DNA from 2 places in the Shewanella sp. 4_MG-2023 genome. Region 2 is predicted to be linked to the other one. Evidence: predicted binding sites of a transcription regulator. Region 2 holds the regulator's gene; the other holds the start of a gene.
What was found. The regulator NrdR, encoded in region 2, represses ribonucleotide reductase genes. The targets are predictions, from matches to a motif close to AAACACNANATNTNGTGTTT.

Region 1 (4,359 bases), on a different contig from region 2:
TTTTATTGTGTAGCTCAAAAACGTGATTTGGCATTCTAACACAGATATTTAAAGAGGCTAGACCCTAGAACAAGGAAATATTAACGCGAGGATAAAAGCTGTCAAAAAATCTTTAAATTCAACAATCTCTATTACATTATTTGCGTATTTCATTTTGATAAATTGCCCCATAAAAAACTGATGTCGTTTTTATGGGCAGACATTGAGCAATATTCCGTCAACCAAAGTGAAATCTTGCTTCATCTCACTATGTTTATTCAATCTAATGGTTATAATACCTGCAATAAATACTAATAATTAATGGGTTCTCGACATGTCTAACCAAGAACAAACCACGCCGCAAAATGTAGATCATCAAGAAATAGAAAAATTTGCCCAAATGGCCCAGTCTTGGTGGGATCCTAATGGCAGTTTCAAGCCTTTGCATCAACTTAACCCATTACGCCTTAATTATATCGATCAAACCAGTGGTGGTATTTTTGGTAAGCAAGTATTAGATATCGGTTGTGGTGGTGGTATTTTGTCAGAAAGCATGGCTAAAATTGGTGCCAATGTAACAGGTTTAGACATGGGTGAAGCGCAAATTGAAGTGGCTAAACTGCATGCATTAGAAACTGGCATCGATATCCAATATCAAACCATGACCGCAGAAGAACATGCACAGCAACATCAAGGCTATTATGATGTGGTCACATGCATGGAGATGTTAGAGCACGTCCCTGACCCATTATCAGTGATTAAAGCATGCTGCGATATGATTAAACCTAACGGTTATGTGTTCTTTTCAACCATTAACCGTAACCTGATGTCATATATTCAAGCAATTGTTGGCGCTGAATATGTTTTAAAGATGCTGCCAGTTGGCACGCATGACCACAGTAAGTTCATTAAACCGTCTGAGTTAATCAATTTGGTTGACCAAACAGAGCTTCATTGCCGTGATGCTCTTGGGATAAGCTTTAATCCTTTAACGGGTGTATATAAGTACACGAATAAAGTTGACGTTAATTATATGATCGCCACCCAAAAAGCTGATTAGTATCACATCGTCATCTTTAATAGCCAGCCATAAATAGTAGAACAATATTAAAGTAGTAATACTGCAGTGAATCAGTGACATTACTACTTTAATCCTTCACTTAATTCATAATCGGATTAAGTAATCGCTAATAACTTCAGCACGCTTAGGATAACTATGAACAAGATTAAAGGTGTACTCTTTGATTTAGACGGTACATTAGCTGATACAGCCCCAGATCTTGTCCATGCATTAAATTTAAGTTTGCAAGAGCGCGGTATCGCTAGTAAAAGTATTGATAACTTACGCTCTGCTGCCTCCCATGGTAGTTTGGCGCTTGTAAAAGCCGGTATACCTGAGCTTTCCCATGAGTTACAAATCGAAGTTCAGCAAGCTTTGTTAGTGCATTACCAACGGGTCAATGGTGAAAAAGCATCATTATTTAGCGGTTTTGATGATTTTCTGTTGTTATTAGAGCAACGTGACATCCCTTATGGTGTTGTTACTAATAAACAAGCCCGTTTTACTCGGCCATTGGTTAAGGCCTTAAACATCGAGCACAAACTCACTGCGATTATCAGTGGTGACTCCACCCAGCACTCCAAACCACATACCGCGCCAATGTTACTTGCTGCCCAGCAAATTAATTGCCTGCCACAGGACATCCTATATATAGGTGATGCTGAAAGGGATTTAATTGCCGCCCGTAATGCTGGGATGAAAGGCGCTATCGCATTATGGGGTTATTTGTCAGAGCAAGATAAACCCAATGAATGGCCGAGTGATTTTCAGTTCAGCAAGGTTGCCGACTTACATCAGGCTTTCCTTAACAAATCTTAAATATAAATAGCAAATAATTTTGTTAACAAAACAATCGATCGCCGAATATTGTAGCGATCGAGCTCACGTTTTTTTTCGGCTAAATATTAATCTTAACCAACAAAATATCGTGTATTTTGACCTAGCAGGTTAGCCTTCACTAACATTGGCCACTATACATAAGATATCCACAACTTATTCACTAAATTGCTGCTTGCAAATCGCCCCAAACCTCACTATCTTGTATGTAAGTTTTAATTAAACACCATATCTTGTGTGTGACATCAGAACAAGACACAAGGCTTTTTCTGCTTTGGGTCTTCAAATAACACTCGTATTTCTTGGATATATTACGTTGTTAGTGCTTATGGATGATCAACTTACAAGGGAACGTATTGTGATTTAATGGCGATCGTAAACGAGACGATTAAAAAAGATCCAAAATTTAAATCACGCAAACTATTTTACAATCAAGGCTTTTTTAATGAACAGCAATATGACAGTCACAAAACGCAGTGGCGAACGCGAAACAATCGATTTAGACAAAATTCATCGCGTTATCGAGTGGGCAGCTAAAGGATTGAAAAACGTTTCAGTCTCAGAAGTTGAATTACGTTCTCATCTACAATTCTTTGACGGTATTCCAACTGAAGCAATCCACGAAACCATTATTAAAGCAGCAGCAGACTTAATCTCACCAGAAGCGCCTGATTATCAATTCCTCGCTGCAAGACTTGCTGTTTTTCATTTACGTAAAAAAGCTTTTGGCCAATTTGAGCCACCGAAGTTAGTTGATCAAGTCACTCGCTTGGTTGAACTTGGCAAATACGATAAGCATATTTTAGAAGATTACACGTCAGAAGAATTAACCATTTTAGATGGTTATATTGACCACTGGCGCGATATGAACTTTTCTTATGCTGCAGTTAAACAGCTTGAAGGCAAATACCTAGTTCAAAACCGCGTCACTAACGAAATTTATGAAAGTGCTCAGTTCCTGTATATTTTAGTGGCAGCTTGTTTATTTGCGCGTTACCCAAAAGACACCCGTTTAGATTACATCAAACGTTTTTATGACGCGGCTTCAACATTTAAGATTTCTTTACCAACCCCAATCATGGCAGGTGTACGTACTCCGACACGTCAATTTAGCTCATGTGTATTAATTGAATGTGACGACAGCCTTGACTCTATCAATGCGACCGCATCTTCAATTGTAAAATACGTTAGTCAACGCGCAGGTATTGGGATCAATGCCGGTCGTATCCGTGCATTAGGTAGCCCTATTCGCGGTGGAGAAGCATTCCATACCGGTTGCTTACCATTTTACAAATACTTTCAAACAGCGGTTAAATCGTGCTCTCAAGGCGGCGTACGTGGTGGTGCAGCTACCCTATTCTACCCGTTATGGCATTTAGAAGTTGAATCGTTACTGGTACTTAAAAATAACCGTGGTGTTGAAGACAACCGTGTTCGCCATCTTGATTACGGTGTACAGCTAAACAAATTGATGTACCAACGTTTAATCAAAGGTCAAAACATCAGCCTATTCAGCCCATCTGATGTGCCAGGTTTATACGACGCTTTCTTCGCTGATCAAGACGAATTTGAACGTCTATACCTTCAGTATGAAGCTGACTTAAGCATTCGTCGTAAAGAGATTAAAGCAGTTGAATTATTTTCATTGATGATGCAAGAGCGTGCATCAACAGGCCGAATCTACATTCAAAATGTTGATCACTGCAATACTCACAGCCCATTTGATCCGCAAGTTGCGCCAATTAAGCAATCAAACCTTTGTTTAGAAATCGCCTTGCCAACTAAACCGTTGAAGAATATTGATGATCCAAATGGTGAAATTGCCCTTTGTACATTATCAGCATTAAACCTTGGTGCTATCAAAGATTTATCAGAGCTAGAACCATTAGCTGACTTAGCAGTACGTGCATTAGATAACTTGCTTGATTATCAAGATTACCCAATCATTTCAGCGCAACTTGGTTCTATGAATCGTCGTACTCTAGGCATAGGTGTGATTAACTTCGCTAATTACCTTGCTAAGAATGGCATGAAATATTCTGATGGCTCAGGTAATAACTTGACCCATAAAACCTTTGAAGCAATTCAATTTTACTTATTGAAAGCATCAAACAATTTAGCAAAAGAGCAAGGCGCATGTCCTTTGTTCAATGAAACAACGTACGCTCAAGGTATTTTACCCATTGATACCTATAAACGTGACTTGGATAAAATTTGTGACGAGCCATTACACATGGATTGGGAAGGTTTACGTGCCGATATTAAACAGCACGGCCTGCGTAACTCCACTCTTTCGGCATTAATGCCGTCTGAAACATCATCGCAAATTTCTAATGCAACCAATGGCATTGAACCACCACGTGGCCTGATCAGTGTTAAAGCCAGTAAAGATGGTCAATTAAAGCAAGTTGTACCTGACTTTGATGAACTTAAAGATAAGTATGAATTACTTTGGAATATGCCAAATAATGAGGGTTACTTAC
Region 2 (4,359 bases):
CTGAGCCATTTTTATATCTCTTTGACTGGGGGATCGAACTAGGAATAGCACTAATTCTACTCGAATCGAGCAACAACTTAAAACCGATCTTTTTGCCGTTAGCTGTTTACGGTTTTTTTGAAGGAGACTTATGTTGCTTTAGTGGTCACTAAGCAGGGTTTCTGTCAGCTAATAAAGATGATTTTGTGAAATATTAAGCGGAGTGCTTATTGAGCCGTGACAATCTAATTAATTTGTTGCTAACTCAAGATTATTTCATTGAATCCGCATTTTGCGGGTTAAAAAGTGATATTCGTGACTATTTTCACTGTTCGCGTTGTTATTTTTGTTGATTCATTTTTTTAGAAAAGAGTTTTCTTAAAATTGTCACAAGGTTATGAAACTAAGCGTTAATTTGGATTTTTCTATGAAATACAATTGCCGAACAACTCCATACAAGAAAATACAACTAACACAAGTGCAGTTCATGACGAATTGCAACTAATTTCATGTTTCAAATGCTGGGATTGTGATCAATTGCGCTGTATCATACCGCGCAACCCTACTATAAGAATTAACAGCTGGAGTGAGTAATGCTGAAAAAAGCTATGAATATCGCAGATTATGATCCACAACTATTTGCAGCAATTGAAGATGAGACTCGTCGCCAAGAAGAGCACATTGAATTAATCGCATCAGAAAACTATACCAGCCCTCGTGTACTTGAAGCGCAAGGCTCACAGCTAACAAATAAGTATGCTGAAGGTTACCCAGGTAAGCGTTACTACGGTGGTTGTGAACATGTGGATATTGCTGAAGAATTAGCTATTTCTCGTGCTAAAGAATTATTTGGCGCGACATACGCAAACGTTCAGCCTCACTCTGGTTCTCAAGCAAACTCAGCAGTTTTCATGGCGCTTTTAGAAGGCGGTGATACTGTTTTAGGTATGAGCCTTGCTCACGGCGGTCACTTAACTCATGGTTCACATGTCAGCTTTTCTGGCAAGTTATACAATGCGGTTCAGTACGGCATTGATGAAGTAACAGGTAAAATTGATTACGCAGAAGTTGAGCGTTTAGCGGTTGAGCATAAACCCAAAATGATTATCGCCGGCTTTAGTGCTTATTCTGGCATTATCGATTGGGGTAAATTCCGCGAAATCGCTGATAAAGTCGGTGCTTACTTATTTGTTGATATGGCGCACGTTGCCGGTCTTGTCGCTGCGGGTATCTACCCGAATCCGCTACCTCATGCACACGTTGTGACAACCACTACCCATAAAACCCTAGCGGGCCCTCGTGGTGGTTTGATTTTATCTGCCATTAACGATGAAGCTATCTATAAAAAACTAAACTCTGCAGTATTCCCAGGTGGCCAAGGTGGCCCATTAATGCACGTTATTGCAGCCAAAGCGGTAGCATTTAAAGAAGCATTAGACCCTGAATTTACCACTTATCAAGAGCAAGTGGTTGCTAATGCGAAAGTGATGGCGAAAACCTTCATTGAGCGTGGCTACAATGTTGTTTCTGGTGGCACCGATAACCACTTATTCTTACTTGATTTAATCAACAAGGATATCACTGGTAAAGACGCAGATGCTGCGCTAGGTCATGCAAATATCACAGTTAACAAAAACTCAGTACCAAATGATCCACGTTCACCGTTTGTGACGTCTGGTTTACGTATTGGCTCTCCTGCTATTACCCGCCGCGGTTTCACTGAAACTGAATCGGTAGAGTTAACTAACTGGATGTGTGATGTGTTAGATGACATCACTAACGAAGCTACTATTGAGCGCGTTAAAAACCAAGTGCTTGAATTATGCGCTAAGTTCCCAGTTTACGGTTAATGTCAACCGAGATTGATTAACATAAACAATGATCTATTTAACTAACGCGGATAATCTTTTCGATAAGGTTAACCTTGTAAAGTAAATAGGATAAACTTCAATGGTCGTAAGTACTCAGTGCTTACGGCCATTTTGTTTTTTATTTCAGGAGCGGATATGCATTGCCCATTTTGTAGCGCGACAGATACGAAAGTTATTGATTCAAGACTCGTGGCTGAAGGCCATCAAGTGCGCCGTCGCCGGGAATGTACTGAGTGTCATGAACGCTTCACCACTTTTGAAGGCGCCGAATTAGTCATGCCGCGGGTGATCAAGCAAGATGGCACTCGCCAACCATTTGATGAAGATAAGCTGCGTGGCGGCATGCTTCGGGCTGTTGAAAAACGCCCAGTTTCAATCGATCAAATTGAGCAAGCGTTAAGTAAGATTAAGTCCACTCTTAGAGCAACAGGTGAGCGTGAAATTGATTCGGCCATGATTGGTAATTTGATGATGGATCAATTGATGATCCTAGATAAAGTTGCCTATATCCGTTTTGCTTCAGTTTATCGCGCCTTTGAAGATGTTTCCCAATTCGGTGAAGCCATCGCCAAGCTGCAAAAATAATCTAGCTTATTTTTATTGCCGTCTTTAATTAATTGCAGTCTTACATTTGTTGGTATTGGCACTTTGTATTCTTGCCAATGATTAACCTTATTTAGCAGTTCTGAATTTTAATGACTGCTTTTTAGTTTCTAGAAGGTCTTTATGTCTCAGTGGTCAAAATGTGATATTGAAATGATGAGCCTTGCTATTTCATTAGCTGAAAAAGGCCGTTATACCACACGTCCAAATCCTAATGTGGGTTGTGTGATTGTCGCCAATGGCGAGATCATTGGTCAAGGCTATCATATTAAAGCGGGTGGCCCCCACGCCGAAATTCACGCCTTAAAAGATGTCGAAAATCGACAATTACAACAGCTACTCCCTCAAGCTACAGCCTATGTCACCCTTGAACCCTGCAGTCATTATGGCAAAACCCCGCCATGTGCTAAGGCATTAATTGCAGCCAAAGTGAAGCGAGTGGTGATTGCGCAAATGGATGCGAATCCGCAAGTGGCGGGTAATGGCGTTAGCATGCTTGAAGCGGCAGGTATTAAAGTTGATGTGGGTTTGCTAACAGCTGCGGCAAGCCAACTTAATATCGGCTTTATGAAACGCATGACTACGGGATTACCTGAAATCACCATTAAGCTGGCAGCCAGTTTGGATGGTAAAACCGCGCTATCGAATGGGGTATCAAAGTGGATAACCGGCCCCGAAGCCAGAGCCGATGTGCAAAAGCTGCGCGCCCGTCATTGCGCGCTAGTGACTGGCGTTGAAACTGTGTTAGCTGACGACCCCTCTTTGAATGTGCGCTACGAGCAATTGGCTAGTGTACAAAACAGCCTTGCTGAGTCTGACCTTCAACAGCCTTTAAGAGTGGTGCTTGATAGTAAAGCAAGGCTGACTGCCGACTATAAAATGTTTACTATTGAAACGCCGATTTTGCTGGTGTCTTGTGTCGACTATCCAGCAGAAGTAAAACAAGATTTTAAGTCCCATGTTAGCTTTATCACAATAGCGGCTAATAACGATGGGCGAGTTGATTTGCATGCTTTATTTACACACTTAGGCCAGCATTGTAACTCAGTATTAGTCGAGGCTGGTGCCAGCGTTGCTGGTAGTGTTATTCAAAGTAAATTAGCTGATACACTTTATTTGTACCAAGCAATGAAAATATTAGGCAGTCATGGACGCAATTTGATGCAATTAGACGACTATCAAACTATGGATCAGATTCCTGATGTACAATTAACGGATTGTCGCAGAATTGGTACAGACCAACGACTGATTTTAAAGCTTAATTCGCCAGCGAATTAACTAATGCAATTTTGTCTATCGGTCGATGCTAAGCGTGGCCCAAAAGATAACAAGTGAGTAAATATGTTTACTGGGATTATTGAAGCACTAGGTACATTAAGAAAAGTTGAGCGTAAAGGCGATGATATTCGTTTGACTGTAGCCAGTGGCAAGCTCGACTTAACCGATGTAAAACTGGGTGACAGTATTGCCACTAATGGGGTGTGTTTAACCGTAGTACAATGTTTAGCAGATGGTTATGTTGCAGATATTTCTGCTGAAACCGTTGCCTTAACCGGATTTGCTAAATATAACGTCGGTCAAAAAGTAAACCTTGAAAAAGCGGTGACCCCAACGACCCGATTAGGCGGCCATATGGTTAGCGGTCATGTGGATGGTATTGCCACAGTGGAGCAGCGCCTTGTGCGTGGCCAAGCCATTGAGTTTTGGCTGGCAGCTCCCGCTGAGTTATCTCGTTATATTGCTCATAAAGGTTCGATCACCATTGATGGCGTTAGCTTAACGGTAAATGAAGTTGATCAGCACAGATTCAGATTAACCATAGTGCCGCACACTGCAGCTGAAACCACCTTATTAGCTTTACAAGCGGGTCATAGCGTCAACATCGAAGTTGACCTTATTGCACGTT

Region 1: a site for NrdR is predicted at 2,098-2,117, ahead of nrdA (class 1a ribonucleoside-diphosphate reductase subunit alpha). Genes of this name have one in related genera too.

Annotation. Positions count from the first base shown of each region.
Region 1 is NZ_JAUORL010000014.1:52,343-56,701, forward strand. It holds gene ubiG (bifunctional 2-polyprenyl-6-hydroxyphenol methylase/3-demethylubiquinol 3-O-methyltransferase UbiG) at 314-1,039, shown strand; gene Q4546_RS09795 (HAD family hydrolase) at 1,190-1,858, shown strand; gene nrdA (class 1a ribonucleoside-diphosphate reductase subunit alpha) at 2,322-4,359, shown strand, end outside.
Region 2 is NZ_JAUORL010000026.1:35,108-39,466, forward strand. It holds gene ettA (energy-dependent translational throttle protein EttA) at 1-9, opposite strand, end outside; gene glyA (serine hydroxymethyltransferase) at 573-1,829, shown strand; gene nrdR (transcriptional regulator NrdR) at 1,986-2,435, shown strand; gene ribD (bifunctional diaminohydroxyphosphoribosylaminopyrimidine deaminase/5-amino-6-(5-phosphoribosylamino)uracil reductase RibD) at 2,577-3,731, shown strand; gene Q4546_RS14265 (riboflavin synthase) at 3,795-4,359, shown strand, end outside.